DNA from 3 places in the Streptomyces sp. NPDC055239 genome. Region 1 is predicted to be linked to each of the others. Evidence: riboswitches for the same ligand, from Rfam matches in the RefSeq annotation. Region 1 holds a riboswitch; each other region holds the start of a gene.
The links. Region 1 has a riboswitch for S-adenosylmethionine ahead of ACWFRJ_RS23425 (glutathione S-transferase family protein). Riboswitches for the same ligand answer to the same signal wherever they lie in the genome.

Region 1 (10,142 bases):
TGCGGTCCTGGACCAGGGCCCGGTCCGTGTCGGTCCAGTTGTGGCGGCGCGCCTCCTCCGGCGTCGGGTACTGGATGGCGCCCTCGGCCGTGCGGATGCTGCGGACCCATGGGGCGTAACCCGCGGCGAGTTCGCGGGCGGTCTCGTCGTCCTCGGCGACGACGACGTCCGCGGAGACGCTGACATAGGGCTTGTCGAGTACGTCGGAGGGCTTGAACGCGGCGCGGTACCCCTCTGCCGCCTCTAGCACCGTGCCCGGACTGACGTGGTAGTTCGCGGCGAAGGGCAGGCCGCCCCGACCGGCGACGTCCGCGCTCTGGCCGCCGCTGCTGCCCAGGATCCACACCTGGATGTCGGCGCCCTCACCGGGCACGACATGCGCTTCGATGCCGTCATCGGAGCGGTACGTTCCCGCGAGCAGCGCCAGGATGTCGTCGACCTGCTCCCCGTAGTCCTGCGCCTCGGCGTGCGGCTGCTGGAGCAGCTTGCGCTGGAGGGCGACGCGGGGTGAGCCGAGCAGGTGCTCGTAGGAGAAGCGTGCCGGGATCCGGAGCCCGCCCGGAGCACGGCCGTCGACGACGGGGGTGGCGGTCGGCGGCGCGGCGCCCTGCGTGCCCGGCGGTCGGCCGCCCGAGCGGCCGAGGCCCAGGTCGAGGCGTCCGGGATGCAGCGCGTCGATCAGGCCGAACTCCTCGACCGTGGAGAGCGCGGTGCGGTGTCCGAGCTGTACGGCTCCTGCCCCGAGCCGGATCGTCGAGGTGGCGGCGGCGGTCAGGGCGAGGACGACCGCGGGCGATGTGCCCGCCACACCCGGGTTGAGGTGGTGTTCGGCGAACCAGTAGCGGGCGTACCCGAATCGCTCGGTCTGCCGGGCCAGGTCGATGGAGTTGCGCAGCGCCACGGTCGCGGTGGAGCCGGACGAGATCGGGACCAGGTCGAGGACGCCGAGCGGGATGGCTGACATGGGCGGTGATCCTCCTCAGTGGTCGGCCGACGCGGGCACGGGAGTGGGTACGGGAGTGGGTACGGAGAGAGGCACCCCGGCGTCTGAGCCGGCGTCGGCGTCGGGATGGGCCAGGCCGAGGTGGTCGCGCAGGGTGGTGCCCTCGTACTCCGTGCGGAAGACGCCGCGTTCCTGGAGGAGCGGGACCACGGTGTCGGCGAAGGCGTCGAGGCCGCCGGGGGTGATGTGCGGGACGAGGATGAAGCCGTCGCTCGCGTCGGCCTGGACGAAGGAGTTGATCGTCTCGGCGACGGTGGCCGGGGAGCCGACGAAGGACTGCCGGTTGCCGGTCTCGATGACGAGGTCGCGGATGGACCACTTGTTCGCGGCCGCGAGCTCGCGCCACTCCCGCGCGGTGGCCAGCGGGTCGCGGTACATCCGCACCTGGGCACGCCCGCGGGCGATGGTGTGCTCGCCGACGTCCGGGTCGATGTCGGGCAGCGGGCCCTCCGGGTCGTACGCGGAGAGGTCGCGGTTCCAGACGAACTCCAGGTGCTTGATCGCCGTGGCGCCGCTGACCTGCTTGCGCCGCACCTCCCGGGAGAGCTCCTCCGCCTCGGCGTCCGTGTCCCCGAGGACGAAGGTCGCCGCCGGGAGGATGAGCAGCTGGTCCTGGGTGCGGCCGTGGCGGGCCAGGCGGCCCTTGACGTCCGCGTAGAACGCCTGCCCTTCCTTGAGCGTGCTGTACCGGCTGAAGATCGCGTCCGCGCCTTCGGCGGCGAACTCGCGCCCCTCCTCCGAGTCACCGGCCTGGAAGATGACAGGTCGGCCCTGCGGGCTGCGCGGGACGTTGAACTGCCCCTGGATGTCGAAGTGTTGCCCCTGGTGGACGAAGGCGCCCGCCTTGGCGTCACTCAGGAACGTGCCGGTCCCCTGGTCGGCGACGATCTCGTCCCCGCGCCAGGAGTCGAAGAGCTCGCCGGCCGTGCTGAGGAATTCCTTCGCCCTGGAGTAGCGCTCCTCCTGCGGGAGGAACCCGCCGCGGCGGAAGTTCTCGCCGGTGAAGGCGTCCCAGGAGGTCACGACGTTCCAGGCGGCGCGCCCGGCCGAGAGGTGGTCGAGGCTGGCGAACTGGCGGGCCACCTCGTAAGGCTCGTTGAAGGTGGAGTTGATGGTGCCGGTCAGGCCGAGGCGTTCGGTGACGGCGGCGAGCGCGGTGAGCACGGCGAAGGTGTCGGGGCGTCCGACGACGTCCAAGTCGTAGATCTCGCCGCCCTGTTCGCGCAGCCGTAGCCCCTCGGCGAGGAACAGGAAGTCGAATTTGGCGCGCTCGGCGGTCCGTGCGAAGTGCGCGAAGGAGCTGAACTCGATGTGGCTCCCGGCCTCGGGGTCGCTCCATACGGTGGTGTTGTTGACGCCGGGGAAGTGTGCCGCGAGGTGGATCTGCTTGAGCGGCTTGTCCGGTGACTTGCTCATGTCGGGTTCCTTCCGGCTCAGGCGGTGGCGGCGGCGTAGCGGCTTGCGGGGCGGGCGAGGCCGAGGAGACCGCGCAGGGTGTCGGCTTCGTACGCGTCCCTGAAGGCGCCGCGGCGCTGGAGTTCGGGCACCAGGCCCCGGGTGATCGCCGGGAGGTCGTGGCCGACGACCGCGGGGCGCAGCCGGAACCCGGTGAGCCCGGAGTCGCGCAACTCCACGAGCAGATCGGCCAGTTGGGCGGGTGTACCGGTGAACACCCGGGCGTCGCTGGTGTACGGGTGACCTGCGAGGGCGTCCAGACGCTCCCGGCGGGCCGCGGCGGCGGCCGGGTCGTCGTCGAGGAACACCACCAGGTCGCCGAAGAGGTGCAGGGGCTCGTCGGCGCGTCCGGCCGCATCCTGCTCGGCACGGACCGCGGCGACGATGTCGCGTGCGTGCCCGGCGTCGCGCGGGGTGACGTATCCGATGTCGGCGGAGCGGCCCAGGAGCCGGAACGGGGCCTCGGTCGGAGTTTCGTGGGCGAGCGCGCTGACGACGGGAAGGCCCTGCGGCGGCCGTGGCGTGATCGAGGGGCCCTTGACGCTGAAGTGCTTGCCCTCGAAGTCGATGTAGTGCAGCTTGCCGCGGTCGACGAAGCGGCCGGTGGCGACGTCCCGGATCTCCGCGTCGTCCTCCCAGCTGTCCCAGAGCCGACGCACGGCTTCGACGTAGTCGGCCACCTCGTCGAAGAGGTCGAGGGTCAACTCCCGTACGTCCGGCCTGCCGAGGTCCTCGACGGCCTCGAGGGCGGGAAGCGTGCGGCGCCCGAAGTGCGCGGCCTCGTTACGGCGTGCCGACACCTGCACCCGTACGCCCGCGCGTCCCGCGCTGACGTAGTCGAGCGTGGCGATCGCCTTGGATATGTGGAAGGGCTCCGTGTGCGTGGCCACCACCGACGGCACAAGGCCGATGTGGCTGGTCAGCGGGGCGACACGGGCCGCGATGAGGACGGCGTCGAGCCGCCCGCGCACCTGGTCCGTGCGTCCGTCGGGCTCGGTGAAGTGCGAGGACTGGAGCCCTAGCCCGTCCTCGATCGTCACGAAGTCGAGCAGGCCGCGTTCGGCCTCGGTGACCAGATCGGCCCAGTACCGGGCGGTGAGCAACTCCCCCGGGCGGGCCACTGGTTCGCGCCAAGCGGCCGGGTGCCAGCCCGCGCCGTCGAGCGCGACGGCGAGGTGCAGCGCGGCGGAGGAGTCAGCAGAAGCAGAGTCAGCAGAAGAAGCGGAGGAATGAGATGAATGGGGCAATGAAGATGATGACGACACGAAAGGTGTGCCTTCCTGATCGACCGTACGACCGTGCGACCGTGCGAAACACCGGTCCCTCAACTCCGAGGGTGCGGCGGCGGAATGACGGGTCAGGAACGACAGAGCGCGCCGGCGACACGCTGCAGATCGATGTGCGGCCGGGAGTACAGATGTACCTGGCGGCTCGGGGCGATCACCATGACGCGCGGGGCGGGCGCGGGCGGCGCGGGCGACAGATGCGACAGGTGCGGTACAGCTGACACAGGTGTCACGTCCGTCACCTCCGCCCCTCCGACTCGGCGGGCCTGGGGCCTCGCCGGTCTCGCGCTTGCGGAACCCTGGACGGGCACCGCCTGGTCCTCACCTGGAGCACCCCGCCGCGTGGGAGGGTTGCCGGTCAGCAAGCCAGGGCTTGACGCTGACACTCGTAACCTGCTCGGGACGTTACGTGAGGTCGTAGCGGTGCGCAATGCCCGTGGATCATGGGCGTTCCCACATCGCCGTACGCGCCTCGTCGCCCGTCTCCGTCAAGTCAACCACCGGACCACTCCTTCTGTTCCTGGTGCGGGCCTTCTTGACGGAGCCGGGCACCCGGACCCAGACTTCCGGGGACGGTCACGATTGTCAGCGCCCGCCCGGCAGGGTTCCTGCCCGAGCGGGTCATCGGCCCCGGCCCGCTGACGGGCAACCCTTCCTCCGCGACGGGGTGCCCCGGGTGACGACCGGGTCCCGCCGTGGCGGCGGGGCAAGCGCGGCCCCGGGTACAACGGGCCTCGACGGCAGGGCTGGTGGACATGTCCAGGGCGGTCGGTGAGAGGAACAGCATCCAGCGGCCTCTCCTGTCCGCGCCCCGGCCCCGCCCCCGCGTTCTGACCAGACGTCTGCACATCGACCTGCTGCGCGTGTGCAGCGCCTCGGTGCCAGCTGTCTGACGTCCGCGCAGCGTCCACACACCAGCGACGCCTCCGGACAAGAAGCCTCATCGCTGCGGCCCGCTGTGGCCACGGATCCCCCTCTCCCCCGCTGTGCCACCGGCGCCGCGCGTGCCGCCGCCGGTCGGCGCCCCTCCCCTGTCTGGAGAGCCATGCCCGAGATCACGTCGCACCGTTCCCGCCCTGTTTCCCGCCCTGCCTCCCACCTGACTTCCGCCGCGGATTCATGCCCTCCGTACGACTCCGGCCCACTCGGCGCCTGTCCCGCGCCGATCCGCAGCCGCATCGGCGACGACGTGGCCGGCGGCTTCTACCCGGCACCCCACCGCTACCACCTGTATCTCTCGGCGGAATGTCCGGACTCCTTGCGCGTCTCGATCACCCTCGACCTGCTCGGGCTCAGGGAATCGGTCGCCACCACCCTCCTGGCACCGCACACCACCGAGGCGCTCGACTCCCTGCACCGCTCTTACGAGGCCACCGAGCACCACTTCGACGGGCCGCTGACCGTTCCGGCCCTGTGCGACCGATGGAGCGGGCACGTCGTCAGCAACCACACCCCCGACATCCTGCGCGACCTGGCCTGCCGCCTTGCCGCACACGGCAGTGGCCCGCTGCCCGTCCTGCGCCGACCGGCCCTGGCAGCACGGATCGACACCTGGCACGAGCTACTCGCCGAACCGCTCGCCCCCGCGACACTGGACAGGCTCGACTGCCGGCTGGCCTCCCGCTCCTACCTCGTGGGCGACGAACTCACAGCGGCGGACGTGGACTTGTGGGCGAGGCTCGTCCACCTCACCCCGGACGCGGCCGAGGACACCAACACCTACCCCCACCTGCGCGCCTACGTACGCCGCCTGCACGACCATCCGGCCTTCTACGCCAACCACCCCCGGCTTGGAGAGCCGGACCGGTGGTCGGACGCATCCGCCTGCGACCCACAATCCCTTTCCCAAGCCTAGGGCCCCTGTGCCAGGGTCAGCCCGTGAACGATTCCCGACGCGAACTGCTGCGCCGACAGTTCGACCTGACGTGGTCCCTCTTCGAGTACCACCTGGAGCGCCTGGAGCCCGAGGACTTCCTGTGGGAGCCCGCGCCGCTCTGCTGGACGGTGCGGCCCGACGGCGACGGAGGGTGGGTGGCGGACTTCGCGGAGACCGAGCCGGATCCCGTCCCGGTTCCCACGATCGGCTGGATCAGCTGGCACATCGGCTGGTGGTGGAGCGTCACGATCGACCACGCGCGGGGGCAGGTGCCGCGGGAGCGGACCGAGATCACGTGGCCGGGCAGCGGCGAGGCAGCCGTCGACTGGCTTCGCGGCCTGCGTACGGACTGGCTGTCGGTGCTCGACCGGCTCGACGACACGGACCTGGACGACACCGCCCCGTTCCCCTGGCAGAACGACCCCGAACACACCGTCGCCCACATGCTCGCCTGGGTGAACTCCGAGCTGATGAAGAACGCCACGGAGATCGGCCAGCTCCGCATGCTGCGCGTTCACCTCGCGTAGGAGGCCTCCTTCGCCGTGCGCACCACCTTCTTGGTCTTGTGTGCCTTCGAAGAAGGGCGCGAGGGGGACGCCGTCGAGCGTGTGGTGGAGCGGTTCGCCTGCTACCGGCTTGAGGGTGGGGAGCAGATCGCCGGAGAGTGCGGCCCTGCGGCGAAGGACGGGATCACCGGTGCCGCCGCCGCGAGAGCTGCGGGTGCGGCGGCCATGGGTGCCTCATTCCTGACGGCGATCAACGGCCGCGGCACGTGAGTGCCGCGGCCGTCGGGGGATTCACCAGATCCTGACGCGTTCCGCGCGGTCCAGCCAGAGCCCGTCGCCCTCCGCCGTCGCGAACGCCTCGTGGAACTCTTCGAGGTTGCGCACGATGTTGGCCCGGAATTCGGGCGGCGAGTGCGGGTCGATGGTGAGGTACTGCTGCTCCTGCTCCTTGCGGCGCTTGGTGCGCCAGCAGTAGGCCCAGTTCATGAAGAGCCGCTGGGAGCCGGTGAGGCCGTCGTTCTCGGGCAACGGGGCGCCGTCGAGCGCGATGCGGTAGGCCGTGTGCCCGATGGTCAGGCCGCCCAGGTCACCGATGTTCTCGCCCACCGTCAGCGAGCCGTTGACGAACTCGTCGGGGAGGTTGCGCGGCGAGAAGGCGTCGTACTGCTTGACCAGCGCCTTCGACTTGGCCTCGAACGCGGTCTTGTCGTCCGCGGTCCACCAGTCGTTGAGGTTGCCCGCGCCGTCGTACTGCGCGCCCTGGTCGTCGAAGCCGTGCCCGATCTCGTGGCCGATGACCGAGCCGATGCCGCCGTAGTTCTCGGCCGGGTCGGCGTCGGGCGAGAAGAACGGCTTCTGCAGGATGCCCGCGGGGAAACAGATCTCGTTCGTGCCCGGGTTGTAGTACGCGTTGACCGTCTGCGGCAGCATGAACCACTCGTCGCGGTCGACCGGAGCACCGATCTTGGCGAGCTGCCGGTCGGACTCGAAGGCGTCCGCCGCGTGCGCGTTGCCGAGCAGGTCGTCGCCGGAGACCTCGAGCGCCGAGTAGTCGCGGAAGGTGTCCGGGTAGCCGATCTTGGGACGGAACGTGGCGAGCTTCTCGTACGCGCGCTCCTTCGTCTCGTCCGTCATCCAGTCGAGGCGGGCGATCGACTGGCGGTAGGCCTCCAGGAGGTTGCCGACGAGGTCGTCCATGATCGCCTTGGAGCTCGGCGGGAAGTGCCGGGCCACGTACTCCTTGCCGACGGCCTCACCGATGGAGCCCTCGACGAAGGCGACCGCCCGCTTCCACCGGGCGCGCAGCTCCGGGGTGCCGTTGAGGGTGCGGCCGTAGAACTCGAAGTTCTTCTCCACGAACGCGTCCGTGAGGTAGGGCGCGCACGAGCGGAGGACCCGGACCAGTGCCCAGTCACGCCACTGCTCGATCGGCACCTCGGCGAGGGCCGTGGACAGGTGGGCGAAGTACGACGGCTGGCGGACGCACGTCTCGGCGATGGTGGCGTCCGAGCCGCCGAGCCCCTCGGCATAGCCGCGCCAGTCGAACTCCGGCGCCAGGGCGATCAGTTCGTCCAGGGTGGTGAGGTTGTAGGTCTTCTGCACGTCACGCGTCTCGGCCCGCTCCCAGTGCCCTGCGGCAAGACGGGTCTCCAGGGCGAGAACCGTCTTCGCGGCGTCCGCGGGCGAGGCGTGCTGCCCGAGGGTGAGCAGGTCGGTGAGGTAGGCGACGTACTTCTCGCGGATCTCGGCGAACTTCTCGTCACGGTAGTACGACTCGTCGGGCAGGCCGATTCCGCCCTGGAGGACGTTGAAGAGGTAGCGGTCGGAGTCGCGGTCGTCGGAGTCGATGTAGGAGCCGAAGAGACCGGAGCCGCCGGTCCGCTCGAAGCGGCCGAGGAACGCCGCGAGCTCCCGGTTGTCCCGCAGCCCCGCGACGGCGTCGATCAGGGGCTGCGCGGGGGCGAGCCCGCGGGCGTTGATCGCCTCCTCGTCCATGAAGGACGCGTACAGCGAGGCGATCTTGCGCGCGTCATCCGAACCGGCGCCGTCCGACGCGAGGTCCTGGATGATCACCTTCACTTGTTCCTCGGCCGTGTCGACCAACTGCACAAAGGGGCCCCAGCTGGAGCGATCGTCGGGGATCGCCTCGGTCTCCAGCCAGTGACCGTTGACGTGGCCGAACAGGTCGTCCTGCGGCCGGATCTCAGGGTTCATGCCCGCGCGGGCGTCATCCAGCATGCTCATTCACGCACCCTACGCGGACACCGCGCCCGAGCACGATCGGCTTGTCGGCGCCGACCCCGCCTCAGCTCTCGACGTACTCCCGCAGATGCCGCGCCGTCACGGTCCGCGCCCCGGCCACCAGGGCCGCGGGCGTACCGGTGAACACCACTTGACCGCCGTCGTGCCCGCCGCCGGGGCCGATGTCGATGATCCAGTCGGCGTGCGCCATCACCGCCTGGTGGTGCTCGATGACGACCACCGAGTTGCCGTCGTCGACGAGCCGGTCGAGGAGCGCGAGCAGCTTGTCCACGTCGGCCAGATGCAGTCCGGTCGTCGGCTCGTCAAGGACGTACGTCGATGACTTCTCGGCCATGTGGATGGCGAGCTTGAGGCGCTGTCGCTCACCGCCGGAGAGCGTGTTGAGGGGCTGGCCGAGCCGCAGATAGCCGAGCCCTACGTCGCTGAGGCGGCCGAGGATGGTGTGCGCCTGGCCGGAGGGGAAGAAGTCGTACGCTTCGGCGATCGACATGCCGAGGACCTCGCTGATGTTCTTGCCGCGTAGCCGGTAGGTGAGGACCTCGGCCGTGAACCGCTTCCCCTCGCACGCCTCGCAGACGGACGCGACGCCGGGCATCATCGCCAGGTCGGTGAAGATGAGACCGATGCCGTTGCACTTCGGGCAGGCGCCCTCCGAGTTAGCGCTGAACAGCGCCGCCTTGACTCCGTTGGCCTTGGCGAACGCGGTGCGGATCGGGCCGAGCAGCCCGGTGTAGGTGGCCGGATTCGAGCGGCGCGAGCCGCGGATCGGCGACTGGTCGGCCACCACCACGCCCTCCCGTCCGGAGAGGTAGCCGTGGATCAGGGAACTCTTGCCCGAACCCGCGACCCCGGTGACCACGGCGAGCACGCCGAGCGGGATGTCGACCTCGACGTCCTTGAGGTTGTGCAGATCGGCGCCCTTGATGGACAGCTGCCCCTTGGGCACGCGCACCTGCTCGCGCAGTCGGGCCCGGTGCTCCAGGTGCCGCCCGGTCAGCGTGCCGGAGGCGCGGAGCCCCGCCACATCGCCGGTGAAGCAGATCTCCCCGCCCGCCGTACCGGCCGCGGGGCCGAGGTCCACCACATGGTCGGCGATCGCGATGACCTCGGGCTTGTGCTCCACCACGAGCACCGTGTTGCCCTTGTCGCGCAGCCTCAGGAGGAGGTCGTTCATGCGGCGGATGTCGTGCGGGTGCAGGCCGATGGTCGGCTCGTCGAAGACGTACGTCACGTCGGTGATGCTGGATCCGAGGTGGCGGACCATCTTCACGCGCTGCGCCTCGCCGCCGGAGAGCGAGCCCGATGTGCGGTCAAGGCTCAGATATCCGAGGCCGATCTCGACCAACGATTCGAGCAGCTCGCGCAGGCTGGCGATCAATGGGGCGACAGCGGGGTCGTCGAGTCCGCGTACGAACGCGGCCAGATCGCTGATCTGCATCGACGAGCAGTCGGCGATGTTCAGACCGTCGATCCTCGATGACAGCGCCGCCACGGTGAGGCGTGTGCCGTCGCAGACCGCGCAGCGGGCGAACACCACGGCCTGATCGACGAAGGTCTTGATGTGGGACTGGAGGGAGTCGCGGTCCTTGGCGAGCCAGGTCCGCTGCATCTTGGCTATCAGGCCTTCGTACGTGAAGCCGTTCGAGCCCACCTTCACCTTGACCGGGGCCTTGTGCAGGAGGTCGGCCCACTCCTGCTCGGTGAAGTCCTTGAGCTTCTTGTCCGGGTCGTGGAAACCCGAGTTGACCATGATC
Region 2 (10,142 bases), on a different contig from region 1:
TACGGCATGCCGTTCGCCTCCTCCACGCGCCTGCTCTTCTACAACGAGAAGATCTTCAAGGACGCCGACCTCACGCCTCCGCAGAGCTGGACCGACCTCGCGGCCGACGCCAAGGTGCTCAAGGCGCGCGGGGTGAAGATCCCCTACGCCCTGCCGCTCGGCTCGGAAGAGGCGCAGGCCGAGACGTTGCAGTGGCTGCTCAGCGGTGGCGGCGGCTACACCGACAACGTCGGCACGTACGACATCGACTCCAAGCAGAACGTGAAGACCTTCACCTGGCTGAAGGACGAGCTCGTCGGCAAGGGCCTGACGGGCGACACGCCCCCCGCCAAGCTCGACCGCGCCGAGGCCTTCGCCGCCTTCACGCGCGGCGACGTGGGCATGCTCAACGGCCATCCCACGCTGATGCAGATGGCCGCCAAGAAGGGCGTGAAGTACGGCATGGTGCCGATGCCCGGCGTGAACGGCCACGCTCGGGCCACGATGGGCGTCGCCGACTGGATGATGGCCTTCAAGCAGCACGGCAACGGCTCGGAGATCGGTAAGTTCCTCGACTTCGCCTACAGCACGAAGAACGTCCTGGACTTCTCCCGCGAGTACGACCTGCTGCCCGTCACGACCTCCGCCGCCCAGGAGATGACGGGCAACAAGAACGACAAGGCGCTCGCCGAGTTCCTCGACGAGCTGCCCACGTCGGAGCTGTACCCCGTGGGCAAGACGTCCTGGGCGCAGGTCTCCGTCGAGGTCAAGAAGTACATCGGCAGGGCGGTCGACCCGGACGGCAATCCGCAGTCGATCCTCAGTCAGATCCAGACCAAGGCGGCGACCGAGGAGAACTCGGAATAGCGTGACGGCATGACCGATGCCACGGGCCTCTCTGAACGTGACCGCGCGATCCTCGCCCTGGAGCGCCGTGACTGGGCGAGCGGTCCCGGCGCCAAGGAGCGTGCCGTGCGCGAGCAGCTCGGCCTGGTGCCGGTCCGCTACTACCAGCTCCTCAACGCCCTGCTCGACGATCCCCGCGCCCTCGCGCACGATCCGGTGACCGTCAACCGGCTCCGGCGGGTCAGGGAGTCCCGGCGCGGGGAGCGTTGAGGGTAGAGGCAGAGACAGAGGCAGAGCGTAGGGTCGGGCCTATGGGTGACCCTGTGTACTCTCCCGAGCTGCCCGAGCCTGTGACCCCGGCAGGGCGTGAGGGCCTCGCCGCGCTTCTCGCGCGGCCCGGGAAGGCCGTGATCGCGCTCGACTTCGACGGCACGCTCGCCCCGATCGTGCCCGACCCCGAGCAGGCCCGCGCCCATCCCGACGCCGTCCCCGCCCTCGCCGCGCTCGCACCGAAGGTGCGGTCCGTCGCCGTCGTCACCGGGCGCCCCGCGGGCGTGGCGGTGCGCTACGGCGGTCTCGCGGGCGTTCCCGGCCTCGAACACCTCGTCGTGCTCGGGCACTACGGTGCCGAGCGCTGGGACGCGGTCTCCTCCACGGTGCATGCGGCTGAACCTCACCCCGGGGTGGCGTCCGTGCGGGCCGAGCTGCCCGGGTTCCTTGACCGGATCGGCGCGTGGCGCGGCACGTGGATAGAGGAAAAGGGGCGTGCGGTGGCAGTCCACACGCGTCGTGCGCGTGACCCGCAGGCGGCGTTCGAAGAGCTGCGCGAGCCCCTCGGTGAACTGGCGTCCCGCCACGGCCTGATCGTCGAACCGGGCCGCCTGGTCCTTGAGTTGCGCCCGCCCGGCATGGACAAGGGTGTGGCCCTCGCCGAGTACGTCCGCGAAGTCGGCGCCGAGACCGTCCTCTACGCGGGCGACGACTTGGGCGACCTCCCCGCTTTCGCAGCGGTGGAGAAGCTGCGCTCGGACCAGGTGCGGGGCTTGCTGGTGTGCAGCGGCAGCGCGGAGGTCGCGGAGCTCGCGGATCGGGCGGACCTGGTGGTGGACGGGCCGGGGGGCGTGGTGGCCCTGCTCTCGGGGATCGCCACCCAACTGGGCTGACAGGCAAGGCTTTGTCCCCAACCCCGCCCCTTCCCGAAGACCGTGCCTGCGCCCCGGGCCTACCTGGGGCTCCGCCCCAGACCCCGGACAAGATGTCCTCAATCGCCGGACGGGCTGAAATCTTTCAGCCCGTCCGGCGATTGAGGACGAACTCGGCGAAGCCGGTGATGACGGCAACCAGCAAGGCACAGGGCCCCCGCGCCGAGCGGGTTCTCGGGAAGGGGCGGGGTTGGGGATGAATCAGTTCTGCAGTGCCCGCAGCTGGTCCAGGAACCACTGGGACGGGGGAAGAGCCGTTGCCGCCGCAGCCAGGCGTTTCGTACGCTCCGCGCGCTCCTCGACCGGCATGGTCAGCGCCTCGTGCAGCGCCGCAGCCGTCCCGCTCACGTCATACGGGTTCACGACGAGAGAATCCTCCCCCAACTCCTCATACGCCCCCGCCTCCCGCGAAAGCACCAGCACGCACCCCTCATCCGAAACGACCGGCACCTCCTTGGCCACCAGGTTCATTCCGTCCCGGATGGGGTTCACAAGCGCCACGTCGGCCAGACGGTACGCAGCCAGTGAGCGGGCGAAGTCGTCCTTCACGTGGAGTACGACCGGCGTCCAGCCCTCGACCCCGTACTCGGAGTTGATCTCGTCCGCGAGCCTCTGCACGGACGCCGTGTACTCGCGGTACACCGCCAGGTCCTGCCGCGACGGGTAGGCGAAGGCCACGTGCACGACCCTCTCCCGCCACTCGGGGCGGGAGGCAAGAAGCTCTCGGTACGCCAGCAACCCCCGCACGATGTTCTTCGACAGTTCCGTCCGGTCCACCCGGACGATCGTCTTCCGGTCGCCGCCGCCACCCACCTGCTCCCGCAGCGCCGCCATCCGCTCCTCCACGTCATCCCGCCGCGACCGCTCCCGCAGGAAATCCGCGTCGGCCCCAAGGCCGTGCACCCCGATCCGCGTCCCCGACGTACCGCCGATGACGGCGACGCAGCACTCCGTGAACGCGTCCGCCCACCGGCCCGTCAGGAACGCCGCGCGGTCGGCGCCCAGGATGCCGCGAAGCAACTGTTCCGCGACGTCCTCCGGCAGCATCCGGAAGTAGTCCACAGGGGCCCACGGAGTGTGGGAGAAGTGGCCGATGCGCAGGTCGGGGCGGAGTTCGCGCAGCATCCCCGGCACCAACGCCAGGTGGTAGTCCTGGATCAGGACCGCCGCGTCCCCCGCAGCGCTCTCCGCGAGCGCCTCGGCAAAGGCCCGGTTGTAGGTCTCGTACGACGCCCACTGCGCCCGGAACTCCGGGCCGAAGGCCGGTTCGAGCGGTGTTTGGTACAGCATGTGGTGGACGAACCAGAGGACCGAGTTCGCGATCCCGTTGTACGCGTCGGCGTGCACCCCCTCGTGCGAACCCGCGTCGATGTCGAGCATCCGCACGCCCGGCTCACCGACCCCGCGCCGCACGGCCTCCCGGTCGCCGTCGCCCAGCGCCGCGCAGACCCACAGCGAGTCCCCGCCGGAGTCGCCGATCGCGCTGAGCCCGGAGACGAGTCCGCCGCCGCCCCGCTTGGCGATCAGTTCTCCGTTCTCCTCCAGGGAGTACGTGACGGGGCCGCGGTTGGACGCGACGAGGACCTGGGCGGCGGCGTGCTCGGAGACCATGTGCCGAACCTAGCCCTTAGCGGAAGGGCTCAAACGTAGGGCCGGACCCTTGCGGGCCCGGCCGTATACGTTCAGGGATCAGCGTCAAGGCCTACGTCGAGGCCTGCCCGGCTAGTCCCGCCTGCTCCTCGCCGCCGCCACCGCGAGCGCGCCGAGCACGCTCAGGGAGATCGCGAGGCCCGCGTACAGCATCGTGCCGGAGTCGCTGCCCGTGTCGGCCAGTTCACCCGGACCTTCACCCGGACCGCTCGCCGTCGCCGCTCCCACGGGCGGGCCCTGCTGCGGGGCGGGCCGCGCCTGCACCCGCTGTCGCGTGGCGAGGATCGCCGAGGTGCACGGGTCGTCGCCGCCCCGGACGGACCGGGGGCAGTTGCTGCCGGGCGCCGTCACCGTGATCACCCGGATCGCGCCCGCCGTGCAGGACACCTTGACCCGCTGGGTGACAGTGACCTTGCCGTGCGGTCGTACGTCGCCCTTCCACACGTACTTCGCACCCTGCTTGGTGACCGTCCCGCTGCTCGCGACCGGCTTCGAGCCCGGCGTCACCTGCCAGGAAGCGGTGGCCCCGGTGCGGGTGCTGCCCGATGGGTTCTTGAGGGTGATGGTGTTCTTGACGTTGCTGCACACCGGCGCGGTCCGCCGTGCGGGCGCGTTGGTGACCTTGAGCTTCGGCTGCTTGCGCTCGATGACCGGCGCCGCCCCGCACCTCGGGTCGGTGCTGCCCGCGTCGCAGTTGGAGCGCGGGGACTCGACGTCGACGTCGTTGAGCAGGTTGCCGTCACCGTTGACGGGGTCGTGGACCTTGACCGAGTACGTCACTGTCGCGGTGCGCCCTGCCGGGATGTCGCCGGTCCAGCTGATCCGCGGTCTGGTGTACGAGACCTTGCCGGTCGTCGCCTTCGCGTCGTGGTTGTACGTCGCGTCGTCGAGGTTGTCCGTCAGGTCGTCGCTGAACTTGGCGTTCGGGTAGTTCAGCTTGCTGATGTTCTTCGCCTTGACCGTGTAGGTCAGGGTGCCGCCAGGCTTCACCTTCTTGGGGCTCGCCGTCTTCGTCACCTCCAGATCCGGGACCGGGACGGAGAGCGCGAGGGCCGAGGGGACGTAGGTGTCGCCCTTCGTGGAGAAGCTCAGCGTCGTGGAGGTCGAGCCGACCGGGATCGGCTCGGCGGCGGGGGCGGCGGCCGGTGTGGCGCGTGTGCTGCCGCCCGTGACGTCGAACTCCTTGGCGTCGATGGAGAGGTTGTTGGTCATCCTCGGGTCGAGGGCGCCGTCGTCCTCGCTGATGAAGAAGTTGTTGGTGTTGCCCGTGTGCGACTCGGTGATGTTCTGGCCGCCGACCGCGAAACGGTCGCCGGGGGTGTTCCAGTCGCCCTCGTACGCGGTGACGCTCGCGCGCGGCTTGCCGTCCGTGCGGTAGAAGCCGTCGACCTTGACGCTGGTGGCGGGCGAGGTGGAGCGCTGGAGGACGTGGCCGCCGTAGACGTAGACGTTGCGGCGGTCGGGCGCGTACTGCTCGTCGGGGGCGTCGTACTTGTAGACGACGGTCAGGGACCAGCCCGCGACGCAGCCCTTGCCGGTGGGCGCCCAGATGTCGCCGACCGCGACCGGCATGGGCGTTCCGTCGCCGGTGATGCCGCTGAAGAGGCCCGTGACGTCGGCCTCGCCGGTGTAGTAGTGCGGGCCGTTGGCCGACGCCGGGTCCCCGACCATGTTCGCCGGGGTCACCTTCGACGGGGTGGCGCCGGCCACGCTGACGGAAGGCACCGCGTCGAGCGGGTCGCCGGGGGACGGATTCACGTCGGCCCCGGAGATGTCGCAGCGCTTGAGCTGCGCGCCGCTCGGGCCCTTGTACGTGCCGTCGTTGCCGCCGAAGAAGAGGCGCGCGTACGCGACCTTCGCGCCGGGCGGGATCGCGACCCGGCCGGTGCTCGATCCGTGGTCGGGGTCCATGCCCGCGGTGTTGATCCGCCGCATGACGAAGGTGTTGTTGTTGTCGCGGCCCTCGCCGTCCGCGGCGGTGGCGCAGCGCGCCGCCATGTCCGCGGGCGTCGTCGGGCAGCCCATGACCGTGTTGCCGATGGTCTTGAAGTCGCCGTAGAGCGATTCGTCGTAGCGCTTGGCGAAGGGCTCGATCACATCCGCGGCGGCCGGTGCCACGGCTGCGGCGCTCAGTGCCCCTGCCGCGAGACCGGCCGTGGCCATGGCCACGCCACCGACGCGTCGCGCGCTTCCCATTACCTGTCTGACCCGCAGCTGTCTGAGCCGCAGCTGTCTGACCCGCATAAAGACCCACATAAGTGGGGAATGTAGACAAAATGCCCGGTCTTGGGTGGTTACGCCACGCGGCGTGCCGTGTACTCCGCGATCCCGGACATCGGCGGACGCTCCTCCGTGTCCACCGAATGGGTCCGCGGTTCGAACCCGTGCTCGCCCCGTTCGAACTGGGTGAGCTCGGGGCGTACGTGGTGACCGAGCGCGAGCCTGACCTGCGCCGTCCGGTAGATCGCGGCGGCCATCCTGCCGAGCGCCTGCCCGTCCTGGTGCCGGTGCTTGCGCACGCCGACGTCGACCTGCGCGAGCGCGTCGAGGCCCACGGTGTGCAGCGCGTCGACGAGCAGGCCGAGCTCCACCCCGTAGCCGACCGGGAACGGCAGCCGCTCGAGGAGGGACCTGCGTGCCGCGTACTCGCCGCCCAACGGCTGGACGAATCCTGCCAGTTGGGGCCAGTGCATGTTGAGAAGCGGGCGCGCCATCAGCTCGGTGACCCGGCCGCCCTGACCCGCCGTCCCGGCAAGCGGGCGGTCGTACATCGCCTTCACGAAGTGCACGTCGGGCTCGGTCAGGAGCGGGCCCACGATCCCGGTGACGAAGTCCGCCGAGAACTCCTTCAGGTCCGCGTCGACGAACGCGACGATGTCACCGCCGGTCACCAGGAGTGAGCGCCACAGGACCTCGCCCTTGCCGGGCACGGCCGGGATGCGCGGCAGGATCTCGTCCCGGTGCACCACCCGCGCACCCGCATCGCGCGCGACCTCGGCCGTGCGGTCCCGCGAGCCCGAGTCGATCACCACGAGCTCGTCGACGAGGGCAGTTTTCTCGATGAGCTCGCGGCGGATCTCGGCGACGATCTCGCCGACCGTCTCCTCCTCGTCGAGCGCGGGCAGGACGACGCTCACCGAGGCTCCCGACGCCCGTTTGGCGGCGACGAGCGCGCTGAGCGGACGGTCGGCAACGGACCAGGAACGCCTGGTCAGCCAGCGCTCGGCCTCTTCCAGCACGGGTGGCTCCTCCTGTGTGTGGCCTACATGTGACCCATCTCGCGGTTCGGACGACTATCTCAAGGGTCCAGGCCGTCGGTTACAGTCTTGAACAACGCGGATGACCATCGCATGTCGGGGGTCGACGCGTAACAAACGCCCCGGGCCCCTGAAGCCCGGCGCCATACCGCTCATCCAGAGGGGCAGAGGGATACGGCCCGTTGAAGCCCCGGCAACCATCCCGCCGACCGCGCATGCGAGGTCTCGGCGGGGAAGGTGCCAATTCCGTCTCGCGACGAGATTCGTCGCGGGGAAGATGAGGAGAAAGGGCCTCGCCTCCATGGCTGCGCAGACTGTTGCAACGAACGACACCACCCCCTCGACCACGGGTTCTGTGGACCTCGGCCCCGCATCGGGCCTTTCCTGCCGCGAGTGCGGCGAGCTGTACGCCCTCGGCCCGATCTTCGCCTGCCAGGCCTGTTTCGGCCCGCTCGAAGTGGCGTACGACCTGCCGACCGGCGACCCCGAGGCGCTCCGGAAGCAGATCGAGTCCGGCCCCGCCAACATCTGGCGCTACGCACCCCTGCTGCCCGTCCCCGCGGACGTCGCCGAGAAGCCGAACATCAACCCCGGCTGGACCCAGCTCGTCAAGGCCGACAACCTCGCCCGTGAGCTGGGCGTCGAGCAGGGCAAGCTGTTCGTCAAGGACGACTCCGGGAACCCGACGCACTCCTTCAAGGACCGTGTCGTAGCGCAGGCCATCGAGGCGGCGCGCGCCTTCGGTTTCACCACCCTCTCCTGCTCCTCCACCGGCAACCTCGCCGGTGCCGTGGGCGCAGCGGCGGCCCGTGCCGGTTTCCGCTCGTGCGTGTTCATCCCGCACGACCTGGAGCAGGGCAAGGTCGTCATGGCCGCGGTCTACGGCGGCGAGCTCGTCGGTATCGAGGGCAACTACGACGACGTGAACCGCTTCTGCTCCGAGCTCATCGGCGACCCGCTGGGCGAGGGCTGGGGCTTCGTGAACGTGAACCTGCGGCCGTACTACGGCGAGGGTTCCAAGACCCTCGCGTACGAGATCTGTGAGCAGCTCGGCTGGCAGCTGCCCGACCAGCTGGTCATCCCGATCGCCTCGGGCTCGCAGCTCACGAAGATCGACAAGGGCCTCAAGGAGCTCATCAAGCTGGGCCTCGTCGAGGACAAGCCGTACAAGATCTTCGGTGCGCAGGCCGAGGGCTGTTCGCCGGTGTCGACCGCCTTCAAGGCCGGGCACGACGTCGTACGCCCGCAGAAGCCGAACACCATCGCCAAGTCCCTCGCCATCGGCAACCCCGCCGACGGGCCGTACGTCCTGGACATCGCGCGTCGCACGGGCGGTGCGGTGGAGGACGTGAACGACGAGCAGGTCGTGGACGCGATCAAGCTGCTCGCGCGGACCGAGGGCATCTTCGCGGAGACCGCGGGCGGTGTGACGGTCGGCGTCACGAAGAAGCTGATCGAGGCCGGTCTCCTCGACCCCTCCCTGACCACGGTGGTCCTGAACACGGGTGACGGGCTCAAGACCCTGGACGCGGTTGCCGAGACCTCTCAGGCGACCGCGACGATCAAGCCCAGCCTCGACGCGTTCCGCGCCGCGGGTCTCGCCGGTTAACCGCCGTAGGTCTTGAGCCTTCTTTCCGACTGCGGACCGTCGTGGCTGGTCGCGCAGTTCCCCGCGCCCCTGAAGGGGCCCGCATACCCCGAGGTGAATCCATGAGCGTGAACGTCCGTATCCCCACCATTCTTCGCACCTACACCGGCGGCAAGTCCGAGGTCGCCGCCGAGGGGGCGAATCTTTCCGAGGTCATCGCCGATCTCGAGGCCAAGCACGCCGGTATCGCGGCCCGTGTCCTTGACGATCAGGGCAAGCTGCGGCGCTTCGTGAACGTCTACGTGAACGACGACGACGTCCGCTTCGAGCAGGGCCTCGAGACCGCGACGCCGGACGGTGCCGGCGTCTCGATCATTCCCGCCGTCGCGGGCGGCTGCTGAATCCGCCTGAAAGCACGCAGCGTCACCTCTATTGCCCCCTCCGCGAGAGAAGCGGAGGGGGCAATTCAATGTGGTTGAGCGCGGTACAGTTGGGAAGCAAGCTTCGCTGTTTGTGCCGAGTGCATATACGAAGTCGGCCCGGGGCCGACAAGAAGTAGCCAAAGCGCCTTGCCTATTTGAGCCTATTGCGGCATTTGTCTGGCCCGACTTGCCCTGAACTCCGGCAAATTCTCCGCATATTACCGATCGTGCGTGCCCAGAATTCTCGTCCGATTGACCTGTTGCAGAGGGCAGTTGGACAGATACATTCAGCGGCGGTCGACGCGTTCCGGCGCACGCCTCCACAACCCATTGGGGGGTGAGGTCTGACCCGGGCCCGCGAAGTGCGGGTCCGTGCAAGGGCCAGTAATAGGGGAGTTAGGCATGGCTCAGGGCACCGTCAAGTGGTTCAACGCGGAGAAGGGGTACGGCTTCATCGCGGTCGACGGTGGTGCGGATGTTTTCGTCCACTACAGCGCGATTCAGATGGACGGTTACCGCACCCTTGAAGAAGGTCAGCGAGTGGAGTTCGAGATCTCGCAGGGCCAGAAGGGTCCGCAGGCGGACATGGTCAAGCTCGCCGTCTGATCTCGGCGCGATCGGCCAGCGACTTAGCGAGTGACGAGGGGCCCGTATCCCGACAGGGGTACGGGCCCCTCGTACGTACGCCCTCAAAAGCGCCTGCGCCCCCGGACGCGCGCCCCCTCATGTGTCTGGGATCCGTGAGAGACGCTTGCACTCGTAGGGGTCGAGTGCTAATCATTGGCGTTAGCACTCTCCGAGTGAGAGTGACAGAACTTGGATCGGGTCGGTGAGGCTCGCAGGCCGGGTGGGGCAAGGAACCACAAGGCTTGCAGGCCGTCCGTCGCGGGCACCGATGCGATCCGGAGCATGCCACCCCTGTCCGGGAGGACCACTTCACATGGCCAAGATCATCGCGTTCGACGAGGAGGCACGGCGCGGCCTCGAGCGCGGCATGAACCAGCTCGCCGACGCCGTCAAGGTGACCCTGGGCCCCAAGGGTCGCAACGTCGTCCTCGAGAAGAAGTGGGGTGCCCCCACGATCACCAACGATGGTGTTTCCATCGCCAAGGAGATCGAGCTCGAGGACCCGTACGAGAAGATCGGCGCCGAGCTGGTCAAGGAGGTCGCGAAGAAGACGGACGACGTCGCCGGTGAC
Region 3 (10,142 bases), on a different contig from region 1:
ACGGTCGAGCACCTCAGCGGTGCCGTCGTCCGGCTCCCCGCTCGCGCTCTCCACCATCCGTCACCCCACTAGCTGTGCGGGCCCCGCTCCCTCAGGAGCCGGCACCCGGCCTGTCCACGAGTTCCACCTGGTCCACCGCGTTGCACCAACGGCAGCGCACCGACTCGATGGTCTCACTGACCACCTCGCGTTCCTCGATGTTCGACTCACCGGCCAGGTCGAGGTGCACATATTCGACAACCTTCGAACTGCGGGTCACGTCGAAGCGCGTGAGGTTGCCGCAGAGCGCGCAGCGCCACCGGGTGGTGTCGGTCGGCAGAGGAACCGTCATCGTGGCTGATCGCTTTCCTTCGGAATTCCATGGTGCGTGGTGCCCGTAACCCTACGGCCTGTAAGGGGCTCCATGCGGCGGCCTCCCACGCGGCGGGGCGCTCTGTACGGTTTGCCGCCGTTACGTCATGCTCTGTTCATGATCAAGACGTGGGGTACGACGGCGGGCCGGATGCTCAGGGGGCAGTCGGCCCCGGTGACGTACGGACTGATCGCCGTCTGCTGTCTGGTGTTCCTGATCTCACCGATGTCCGGCTTCAATCCCACGTACGGCACCGGCGACAAGCTGATCGCCGCCCAGCAGGCCTACTTCGAGCGCTGGGGCGTGGTCCCCTCGGAGCTGTTCAGCGGGGCGCTGCGGCCGGTGCTCGCCCCGGCCACCGCGCTCTTCGTGCACGGCAGCTGGCTGCACCTCCTGGGCAACATGCTCTTCCTCTTCGTCTTCGGGGCGATGGCCGAGGAACGGATGGGGCACTTCCAGTTCGCGCTCTTCTACCTCTGCTGCGGCTATCTCGCCCTGTTCGCCTACGCGCTCGCGCACGCGAGCTCCGACCAGACCCTGGTGGGCGCGTCGGGGGCGATCTCCGCGGTGCTCGGCGCGTTCCTGCGGCTCTTCCCGAAGGCGCGGGTCACCAGCCTCTTCCCGTTCCTCTTCTTCCTGCCGCTGCGCTTCCCCGCGTGGGTGGTGCTTCCGTTCTGGGTGGCGCTGCAGTGGCTCGCGGCCCTACAGGGCGGGCAGGGCCCCGGTGTCGCCTATCTGGCCCATATCGTGGGGTTCTCGCTGGGCTTTCTCTACGCGTGGGTGCGGTATGTCAGGACGGCTAGAGTGAAGAAGCCAGCACCCGTCATCGAGGGAGACAGTCAGCCGTGATCACCGCGATCGTGCTCATCAAGACCAGCGTGGACCGGATCCCGGAGATCGCCGAGTCGATCGCCGCCCTCGACTGCGTCAGCGAGGTCTTCTCGGTGACCGGCACGTACGACCTCATCGCGATGGTGCGTGTCGCGCACCACGACGACCTGGCCGACGTCATCCCCGGCAAGATCAGCAAGATCCCGGGTGTGGAAGGCACGGACACGCACGTCGCGTTCCGCACGTACTCCCAGCACGACCTCGAAGCGGCGTTCGCCATCGGCCTCGACTCCTGAGCCGTCGCCCGGCACTTGTCGCCGGGCGCCTGATGAGGGTTTCTTCATCCGCCGCTCATGCTGCCGACGCACCTCGCCCCGCACGCTCGCCCTCATGGTCTTCTCCCACCGCATGGCCGCCCTGGCCGCCGTCGTGGCGATACCCCTCGGCATCGCCGCCACCAGCTACGCCCTGACCGACAGCCCCGCGCCCCCCAAAGTGCCGCCCAAGGTGGAGCTGGAGAGCGGCTCGCCCTCCACGAAGCCCTCTTCCCCCCGGCCGACGCCGAGCGACGAGACGGTGTCGCCGCCCCCGGTCAGCGAGAACCCCTCGGACGACGACAACGATGACGGCCAGGGCGACAACGACGACGACGGCCCCGGTGACGACGGCTGAGTCGGCGCGCCGCTGGGTCTCCGCCCGCGTCCGCATCCTGCTGTGGCTCCTCTTCGTGATGGCCGTCGCTCTCGCCGCGGTGGCCGCCACCACGCGCTCGGTGCTCCTGCGCGACGTGGACCACCGCATCGACCGGCTCCTTGCCCAGGAGACCGGCGAGTTCACCAACTTCGTGGACCAAGGGGTCGACCCGCACACCGGGAAGAAGTTCACCGCCCCCGACCCGCTCCTGCGCCTCTTCCTGGAGCGGCAGTACGCCGATCCCGACGAGGAGCTCCTCGGCCTTGTCGAACGCCCCGGCGGCGCCCCCGCCAAGAAGGAGCAGTCCCGCGAGCTGCGCATCGACCATCCGCTCGCCAAGGACACCGCGGCCCTGTCCGCCGTCTTCGACTCCCCCGCCGCCACCGGCACCCTGCACCGCGACCAGGGCGAGGTCCGCTGGGCGAAGGTGGAGATCGGGGCGAGCGGCGGGCAGCCGGGGGCGGCGTTCGTCGTCGCCTTCCATCCGGCGGGCGAACAGGCCAAGGCGGGCGACGTGTTCACGATGCTGCTCGCCATCTCCGGGGTCGCGCTCCTGATGACGACCGGCATCGGCTGGGCGGTCGCGGGCCGCATCCTCAAGCCCGTACGCCTGGTGCGTACGACGGCGGCCAAGATCACCGAGCAGGATCTGACCCGGCGCATCCCGGTGCAGGGCAGGGACGACGTCGCGGCGCTCGCCGAGACGTTCAACGGCATGCTCGACCGCCTTGAGCGGGCGTTCGCGGCGCAGCGCGAGTTCGTCGACGACGCGGGGCACGAGCTGCGCACCCCCATCACCATCGTCCGCGGCCATCTGGAGCTGATGGGCGACGAGCCGGGCGAGCGCGAGGAGACGACCCGGATCGTCATGGAGGAACTCGACCGGATGAGCCGGATCGTCGAGGACCTCCTCCTCCTCGCCAAGGCCGAGCGCCCCGACTTCGTCACCCCGGAGCCGGTGCAGCTCGCCGAGCTGACCGCGGACGTCTTCGTCAAGGCGCGGGCGCTCGGCGACCGCGACTGGAAGCTGGCCGAGGTGGCAGACGGCGAAGCCGCGCTCGACCCGCAGCGCATCACCCAGGCGATGGTGCAACTGGCCCAGAACGCCGTCCAGCACACCGTCCCCGGCCAACACATCGGCATCGGCTCGCGCGGCTCGGCGGGACGGATCGAGTTGTACGTCGCCGACAGCGGGCCCGGCGTCCAGGCGCAGGACGTCGCGGTGATCTTCGAGCGGTTCCGGCGCGGCACCGCGCGCCGGGGCGCCCGTGCCACCGGCGCGGGACTCGGTCTCGCCATCGTGCGGGCGATCGCCGAAGGTCACGGCGGGCAGGTCGAACCGCGGTCCACGGAAGGCGGCGGCGCCACCTTCGTACTCGTACTGCCGGAACAGGAATCGGGGCAGCAATGAACCGGATACTCATCGTCGAGGACGAGGAGCGCATCGCCTCCTTCGTCGAGAAGGGCCTGCGCGCCAACGGCTTCACGACCAGCGTCGTCGGCGACGGCGAAGCGGCCTACGACTACGCCCTGACCGGCGGCTTCGACCTGGTCGTCCTGGACATCGGGCTGCCGGGCAAGGACGGCTTCACCGTCCTGCGGCAGCTGCGCGAGGCCCGTGTGAGCACACCGGTCATCGTGCTCACGGCGCGCGACTCGGTCAGGGACACGGTGGCGGGCCTCGAGGGCGGCGCCGACGACTGGATGACCAAGCCGTTCCGCTTCGAGGAGCTGCTGGCACGGGTGCGCCTGAGGCTGCGTACAGCGGCGGGGGCACCGGAGGTGACGGTTCTTCGCGGCGGGGATCTGACGCTGGATCTGCGCACGCGCAGGGCACGTGCGGGCGAGCGCACGGTGGATCTGACCGCACGTGAGTTCGTGCTGCTCGAACTCTTCCTGCGCCATCCGGGCCAGGTGCTCTCGCGGGAACAGATCCTTTCGCACGTGTGGGGCTACGACTTCGACCCCGGGTCCAACATCGTGGACGTGTACGTACGGGCGCTGCGCAAGAAGCTGGGCGCGGAGCGGGTGGAGACGGTGCGCGGGATGGGGTACCGGCTGCCGGGGTGACCAACGGGGCCACGGTGAATTTCCTTTCATCCGCGGCTCATTGAGGGCTCACGGCCGGGCCCGAGGCTCATTGCGTGACCCTGAATCCCCGGCAAGGCATCACCCTCTGCATCGCGCTCAGCCTGTGCGCGCTGCTCCTGGTGCCCGGCAACTTCCCCGGCCTGAGCGGCGACGCACGCCTGACCCTCGGCGTGTTCGCCCTGGCGACCTGCGCGTGGATCGGTACGCCGATCGACGACACGTACATCGCGCTCGGCGCCGGGCTCGCGCTCACCGCGACCGGAGTGATCAGCAGCGACACGCTCTTCGGCACCCTCGGTGACGAGACGGTCTGGCTGCTGATCTGCGCCTTCGTGCTCGCGGCGGCGGTGGCCCGCAGCGGTCTCGCGGGGCGGGCTGCCGCCTTTCTCGTCAGCGGGGCGCGCAGCGTGCGGCAGTTGACGCATCTGACGACGGCCGCCCTGGTCGTGACGGCGTTCGCGGTGCCCGCCACGTCGGGCCGCGCCGCGCTCGCCCTTCCCGTCTTCCTCGCGCTCGCCAAGGTCCTCGCAGAGCGCAGGCGCCTCGTGGTGATGCTCGCCCTGCTGTTCCCGACCGTGATCCTGCTCTCCGCCGTCGCGACCCTGATCGGCGCGGGCGCCCATCTGATCACGGTGTCCGTGCTGTGGGAGGCCACCGGGGAGCGGATCGGCTTCACGCAGTGGATGCTGCTCGGCCTGCCGCTCGCCGTCGCCTCGTCCCATCTGGCGGCGGAGGCCGTCCTGTTGACGACGACACGCCGTACGGACCGCGAGGGCCCCGTCCACATCACCGTCGAGCAGCTCCAGGAGCACAGCGAGCAGCCGGTCACCGGAGCCTGGGAGCCCGCCGAGACCCGCTGCGCCCTCCTGCTCGCCACGGTCGTCGCGCTCTGGTGCAGCGAACCGCTGCACCAGGTGCCGCCCGCCGTGGTCGCGTTGATCGGCGCGGTCGTCGCCTCGTCCCCCGCCCTCGGGACCGTACGCCTGAAGGACGCGCTGAAGACGGTGCCGTGGTCGCTGCTGCTCTTCATGGCGGCGACGATGGCGATGGGGGTCGCGCTCGCCGATTCGGGGGCGGCGAAGTGGCTGGTGAGCGGGGTTCCGCTCGATGTGCCGCCCTGGCTCTTCCTGACCGTCGTCATCGCGGTCAGCACGGCCGCGCACCTGGTCCTGCAGTCCCGTTCGGCCCGCTCGTCCGTCCTGGTACCCCTGGTCGTCGCGGCGGCCGTCGGCGCGGGCGTCAACCCGGTCGCCGCCGCCCTCGCCTCCACGGCGGCCGCCGGCTTCTGCCACACCCTGCCCGCGTCCGCGAAGCCCGTCACGCTCTTCGCCGAGATCCCGGGCACCCCCACCTACACCCCGCGCGACCTGCTTCGCCTCTCCGCGGTCCTGGCGCCGCTGACCGCCGCGCTCGTCCTGCTCTTCGCCGTCACGCTCTGGCCGCTGCTCGGCGTACCCGTCCGCTGATCCCCGCCCGCACTGGAGACCCTCATGCTGACCCGTTTCGCCATCGCCCCCAGCGGCTTCAAGGAGTCCCTTTCCGCGCAGTCCGCGGCCGAGGCCATCGCCGCAGGAGTACGCCGTGTCGTCCCACGCGCCGAGACCGATCTGATCCCCCTGGTGGACGGCGGCGAGGGCACAGCCCGCGCTTTGGCCATCACCGGCGGCGGCCGTCTCGTCGCGCTGCCCGCCACAGGGCCCGTCGGCCAGCGGATCGGCACGCACTTCGCGCTGCTTCCGGACGGCACGGCGGTCGTCGAGATGGCCGCGGTCGCCGGACTGTCACTGGTCCCGCGCGATCTGCGCGACCCGGGGGCCACGACGACGTACGGCGTCGGCGAGCTGATCAGCGCCGCGCTCGACGCGGGCGCCCGCCGCATCCTGGTGGGCTGCGGCGACTCCGGCACGTCGGACGGGGGCGCGGGGGCCCTCCAGGCGCTCGGCGCCCGGCTCCTTGACGCGGACGGCTGGGAACTCCCTCGCGGGGGCGGGGAGTTGACACGCCTGAGCCGTATCGATCCCTCGGGCCTCGACCCCCGCCTGAAGGACACCGAGATCCGCGTCGCCTGCAACCCCTTCAACGTCCTGACCGGCGAGCGCGGCGTCGCCCGCGTCTTCGGCCCCCAGAAGGGCGCGACGCCCACGCAGGTCGAACAGCTCGCGGCGGCCCTCGAACACTGGGCGTACGTCCTGACCCGCGACCTGCGTGTCACGGCGGACCTCTCCCTAGGCCCCGGAACGGGCGCCTCCGGCGGACTTGGCGCCGGTCTCGCGGCGCTCGGCGCCCAACTGCTCCCCCGCTTCGACGTCCTGCTCGACCATCTGGACCTGGACGCACGCCTGGCCCGCGCCGACCTGGTCGTCACCGCCGAGGGCGCCCTCGACCACCAGACGCCGCGCGGCAAGGTCCCCGCGGAGGTGGCACGGCGCGCCAAGCGGTTCGGCCGCCCCGTCCTTGTCCTCGCGGGCACGATCGGCCAGGGCGCGCACCACGTACGGGCGGAGGGCGTGGACGCCTACAGCGCGATCCTGCCCGCCCCGGTCTCGCTCACCGAGGCGCTCGGCCGTGGCGGTGAGTTCCTCACCGACGCGACCGAGCGGGCCCTGCGGATGATCGTTCTGGGGTCAAGGCTGAAGGGACGTACCAAGGGGAGCAAGGCTCAGGCGGCCGTGGTGTCCGGGACGCAGCGCCCCTCCTCCGTGCGGTAGTTCCAGCGCGCGCCGTCCGCCACCAGCTCCTTCACGGCGCGCACGAAACGCTCCACGTGCTCGTCGGGGGTGCCCGCGCCGAAGCTCACGCGGATCGCGTTGAGGGACTTCTCGCCGGGCGCGGCCTCGGGTGCGCCGCACTCGCCCTGGGTCTGCGGGTCACTGCCGAGGAGGGTGCGCACCAGCGGGTGGGCGCAGAAGAGGCCGTCGCGCACGCCGATGCCGTACTCGGCGGAGAGCGCGGCGGCGAAGTGCGAGCTGTTCCAGCCCTCGACGACGAAGGAGATGACGCCGACGCGCGGCGCGTCGTCGCCGAAGAGCGAGAGCACCTTCACGGCGGGCACATCGGCGAGACCCTCCTGCACCTTCGCGATGAGGTGGCGCTCGCGGGCCACGAGCTCGTCGAAGCCCGCATCGGTCAGCGCCTTGCAGGCGGAGGCGATCGAGTACACGCCGATGACGTTCGGCGAACCGGCCTCGTGCCGCGCGGCGGTGTCGTGCCACTCCACGTCCACACCGCCGTCCTCACGCCGCGCGACCTTGCGCGATGCGCCGCCGCCCGCGAGGTAGGGCTCGGCCGCCCGCAGCCAGTCGGAGCGGCCCGCGAGGACCCCCGAGCCGAAGGGCGCGTACAGCTTGTGACCCGAGAAGGCGACCCAGTCGACGTCGAGGTCGTCGATGGAGACGGGGTGGTGAGGCGCGAGCTGCGCGGCGTCGAGGACGATGCGGGCGCCGTGCGCGTGGGCGGCGGCGGCGAGCTCCTTGACCGGCCACAGCTCACCGGTGACGTTCGACGCGCCGGTCACGCACACCAGGGCGGGTCCGTAGGGATCGCGCTCTGCGAGGGCGCGCTCCAGGGTGGCGACGGCCTGCTCGGCGGTGCGCGGGGCGTTCAGGTACGTCACGCGGGCGTCGCGCCACGGCAGTAGCGAGGCGTGGTGCTCGGTCTCGAAGACGAAGACCTGGCAGTCGGCGGGCAGGGCGGCGGCGAGCAGGTTCAGCGAGTCGGTGGTGGACCGGGTGAAGACGACCTGGTCGTCCTCGCGGCAGCCGAGGAACTCGGCGACGGTGACGCGGCTGTTCTCGAAGAGGTCGGTGGAGAGCTGCGAGAGGTACCCGGCACCCCGGTGCACGCTGCCGTAGTACGGCGCGTACGCGGCCACGTCGTCCCACACGCGCTGCAGGGCCGGGGCGCTCGCCGCGTAGTCGAGCGCCGCGTAGGTCACCTCACCGCCGGTGACGAGCGGCACGGTGACGTCACGGCCGAGGACGGGCAGCGGCTCGGCACAGACGGATCGGTCGGCGACAGCGGTGGGAACAGACATGGCGAACTCCCGTGGGAAGGCAGGCGAGTTCACTGCGAGCGCGCACATAGGGCGCTCGCAGTGATGAAAGAAAAGGGGGTGCGGAAAAGGGGCCGGGAAGCCCTATCGCATTCGCTTGCTCACGAGACTGCTCCCTTGAGGACCAGGACCCCAGGGATACGACACTCATCGAGTGCGCAGGGGTCCGCGCTTGCCATACGCCTTGCTGCGTACGGCCTGGTCTTCACCCGGGGCACCCCGCCACGGACGGAGGGTTGCCGGACAGCGAGCCGGGGCCTAATCGCTGTCACTCATGACCTGCTCAGCATCTTGCCACACGAACTTCTCGGTGCACACCGCAGTCCGCGATCCGGACTGCGGTGTGCACCACACTCACGCCACACTCACGCCACACTCAAGCCACACTCAAGCCACGCTCACGCCGCGCTCACCTGTTGCTGGCCGCCACCCAGCGCTCCAGGGACTTCTTCGCGGCCCCGGAGTCGATCGACTCCGCCGCCCTGGCGATACCGGCGCCGATCTGCTCCACGAGGCTCCCCTCGCCCGGCGAGAGGGCCACCAGGGCCGCCGCCGTGTTGAGCAGCACGGCGTCCCGCACAGGGCCGCTCTCCCCGTCCAGGAGGCGCCGGGCCACCTCGGCGTTGTACGAGGCGTCAGCGCCCCGCAGCGCCTCCACGGGGACCAGGTCGATGCCGACGTCCCGCGGGTCGAAGGCCTCCTCGCGCACGGCGCCGTCCCGCACGACCCAGACCCGCGATGTCGCCGTGGTCGTCAGCTCGTCGAGCCCGTCGTCGCCGCGGAAGACGAGGGACGAGTGCCCGCGCTCGGCGAAGACCCCGGCCACGATCGGCGCCATCCGCGCGTCGGCGACCCCGACCGCCTGGGCCCGTACCTTGGCCGGGTTGGTGAGCGGACCCAGGGCGTTGAAGACGGTCCTGATCCCCAGCTGGCTGCGCGCCGCACCGGCGTGTCGCAGTGCCGGGTGGAACTTCACGGCGAAGCAGAAGGTGATCCCGGCTTCCTCGGCCACCTCGACGACCCGCTTCAGCGGCAGCTCCAGGTTCACCCCGAGCTTCTCCAGGACGTCGGAGGCGCCCGAGGCGCTGGAGGCGGCGCGGTTGCCGTGCTTGACGACCTTCGCGCCCGCGCCGGCGGCCACGATCGCGGACATCGTGGAGATGTTGACGGTCTTGGCGCCGTCGCCGCCGGTGCCGACGATGTCGACCGTCCGGCCAGGCACCTCGATCACATTGGCGTGCTCGTACATCGTGCGGACGAGGCCGGAGATCTCCTCCACGGTCTCGCCCTTGGCCCGCAGCGCGACCACGAAGCCCGCGATCTGCGCGTCGGACGCCTCGCCGCGCATGATGCGGTCCATGGCCCAGGCCGTGTCGTCGGTGCTCTGGTCGCGTCCCTCAAGAAGACCGTTCAGTACACCGGGCCAGGAACGGGCCGCCGCGGTGTTGCCTCCTGCGGGGGTCACAGCGCTCATCTGCCGCTCCTGGGTTCGTATAGGCGTAGGACAGGAACACCTTATCCAGCCCTGGGGACGGCAAAGAGCCCCGTCCATGCACTGGATGCATGAGACGGGGCTCTCGCCGTGGCGACCTTGTGGTCAGTACCTCAGTACGTACCTCAGTACGTCAGACGATCAGTGGTGGCCGTGGCCGCTCGTGATCTCCTTGTACTCCTCGGTGGTGGGCTTGGGGATCTGGTTGTCCTCCCCGTAGTAGCCCTTGGAGAGCTTGGCCCGGAGCTTCTGCGACCCCGACACCTTGCGCTCGACGCCGTTCTCGTCGACCGAGGGGCCGATCTCGACCGGCGCGTACTGCTCGTGCGCGGTGAGCGTGTGCAGCTGCTCCTGGTTGAGCGGCTCGTGGACCTCGATGAACTCACCGTGCGGCAGGCGCTTGATGATGCCGGACTCGCGTCCGTGCAGGACCTTGTCCTTGTCGCGCCGCTGCAGACCCAGGCAGATCCGCTTGGTGGCGATGAAGGCGAGGACCGGTCCGACGAAGAAGCCGATACGGACGAACCAGGTGATCGCGTTGATCGACAGGTGGAAGTGGGTGGCCCACAGGTCGTTGCCACCACCGACCAGCATGATGAAGTACGCGGTCAGCCATGCGACACCGAAGGCCG

Region 2: another riboswitch for S-adenosylmethionine. It lies ahead of thrC (threonine synthase); the one in region 1 lies ahead of ACWFRJ_RS23425 (glutathione S-transferase family protein).
Region 3: another riboswitch for S-adenosylmethionine. It lies ahead of ACWFRJ_RS10910 (aminotransferase class V-fold PLP-dependent enzyme); the one in region 1 lies ahead of ACWFRJ_RS23425 (glutathione S-transferase family protein).

Annotation. Positions count from the first base shown of each region.
Region 1 is NZ_JBSGRD010000007.1:195,525-205,666, reverse strand. It holds gene ACWFRJ_RS23445 (LLM class flavin-dependent oxidoreductase) at 1-964, opposite strand, end outside; gene ACWFRJ_RS23440 (NtaA/DmoA family FMN-dependent monooxygenase) at 980-2,419, opposite strand; gene ACWFRJ_RS23435 (LLM class flavin-dependent oxidoreductase) at 2,437-3,705, opposite strand; gene ACWFRJ_RS23430 (putative leader peptide) at 3,816-3,905, opposite strand; SAM riboswitch class IV at 4,025-4,138, opposite strand; SAM riboswitch class IV at 4,319-4,463, shown strand; gene ACWFRJ_RS23425 (glutathione S-transferase family protein) at 4,790-5,599, shown strand; gene ACWFRJ_RS23420 (DinB family protein) at 5,623-6,147, shown strand; gene ACWFRJ_RS23415 (hypothetical protein) at 6,163-6,396, shown strand; gene ACWFRJ_RS23410 (M13 family metallopeptidase) at 6,418-8,370, opposite strand; gene ACWFRJ_RS23405 (ATP-binding cassette domain-containing protein) at 8,432-10,142, opposite strand, start outside.
Region 2 is NZ_JBSGRD010000022.1:43,462-53,603, forward strand. It holds gene ACWFRJ_RS41930 (ABC transporter substrate-binding protein) at 1-846, shown strand, start outside; gene ACWFRJ_RS41935 (DUF3263 domain-containing protein) at 856-1,095, shown strand; gene otsB (trehalose-phosphatase) at 1,137-1,988, shown strand; gene ACWFRJ_RS41945 (alpha,alpha-trehalose-phosphate synthase (UDP-forming)) at 2,229-3,638, opposite strand; gene ACWFRJ_RS41950 (DUF7927 domain-containing protein) at 3,750-5,840, opposite strand; gene ACWFRJ_RS41955 (glucosyl-3-phosphoglycerate synthase) at 5,972-6,916, opposite strand; SAM riboswitch class I at 7,084-7,218, shown strand; gene thrC (threonine synthase) at 7,236-8,543, shown strand; gene ACWFRJ_RS41965 (MoaD/ThiS family protein) at 8,645-8,923, shown strand; gene ACWFRJ_RS41970 (cold-shock protein) at 9,347-9,550, shown strand; gene groL (chaperonin GroEL) at 9,885-10,142, shown strand, end outside.
Region 3 is NZ_JBSGRD010000002.1:1,057,225-1,067,366, reverse strand. It holds gene ACWFRJ_RS10955 (NYN domain-containing protein) at 1-57, opposite strand, end outside; gene ACWFRJ_RS10950 (hypothetical protein) at 92-331, opposite strand; gene ACWFRJ_RS10945 (rhomboid family intramembrane serine protease) at 470-1,201, shown strand; gene ACWFRJ_RS10940 (Lrp/AsnC family transcriptional regulator) at 1,198-1,479, shown strand; gene ACWFRJ_RS10935 (small secreted hydrophilic protein) at 1,574-1,855, shown strand; gene ACWFRJ_RS10930 (ATP-binding protein) at 1,806-3,287, shown strand; gene ACWFRJ_RS10925 (response regulator transcription factor) at 3,284-3,946, shown strand; gene ACWFRJ_RS10920 (SLC13 family permease) at 4,021-5,433, shown strand; gene ACWFRJ_RS10915 (glycerate kinase family protein) at 5,458-6,675, shown strand; gene ACWFRJ_RS10910 (aminotransferase class V-fold PLP-dependent enzyme) at 6,627-8,000, opposite strand; SAM riboswitch class IV at 8,182-8,298, opposite strand; gene trpD (anthranilate phosphoribosyltransferase) at 8,428-9,492, opposite strand; gene qcrB (cytochrome bc1 complex cytochrome b subunit) at 9,652-10,142, opposite strand, start outside.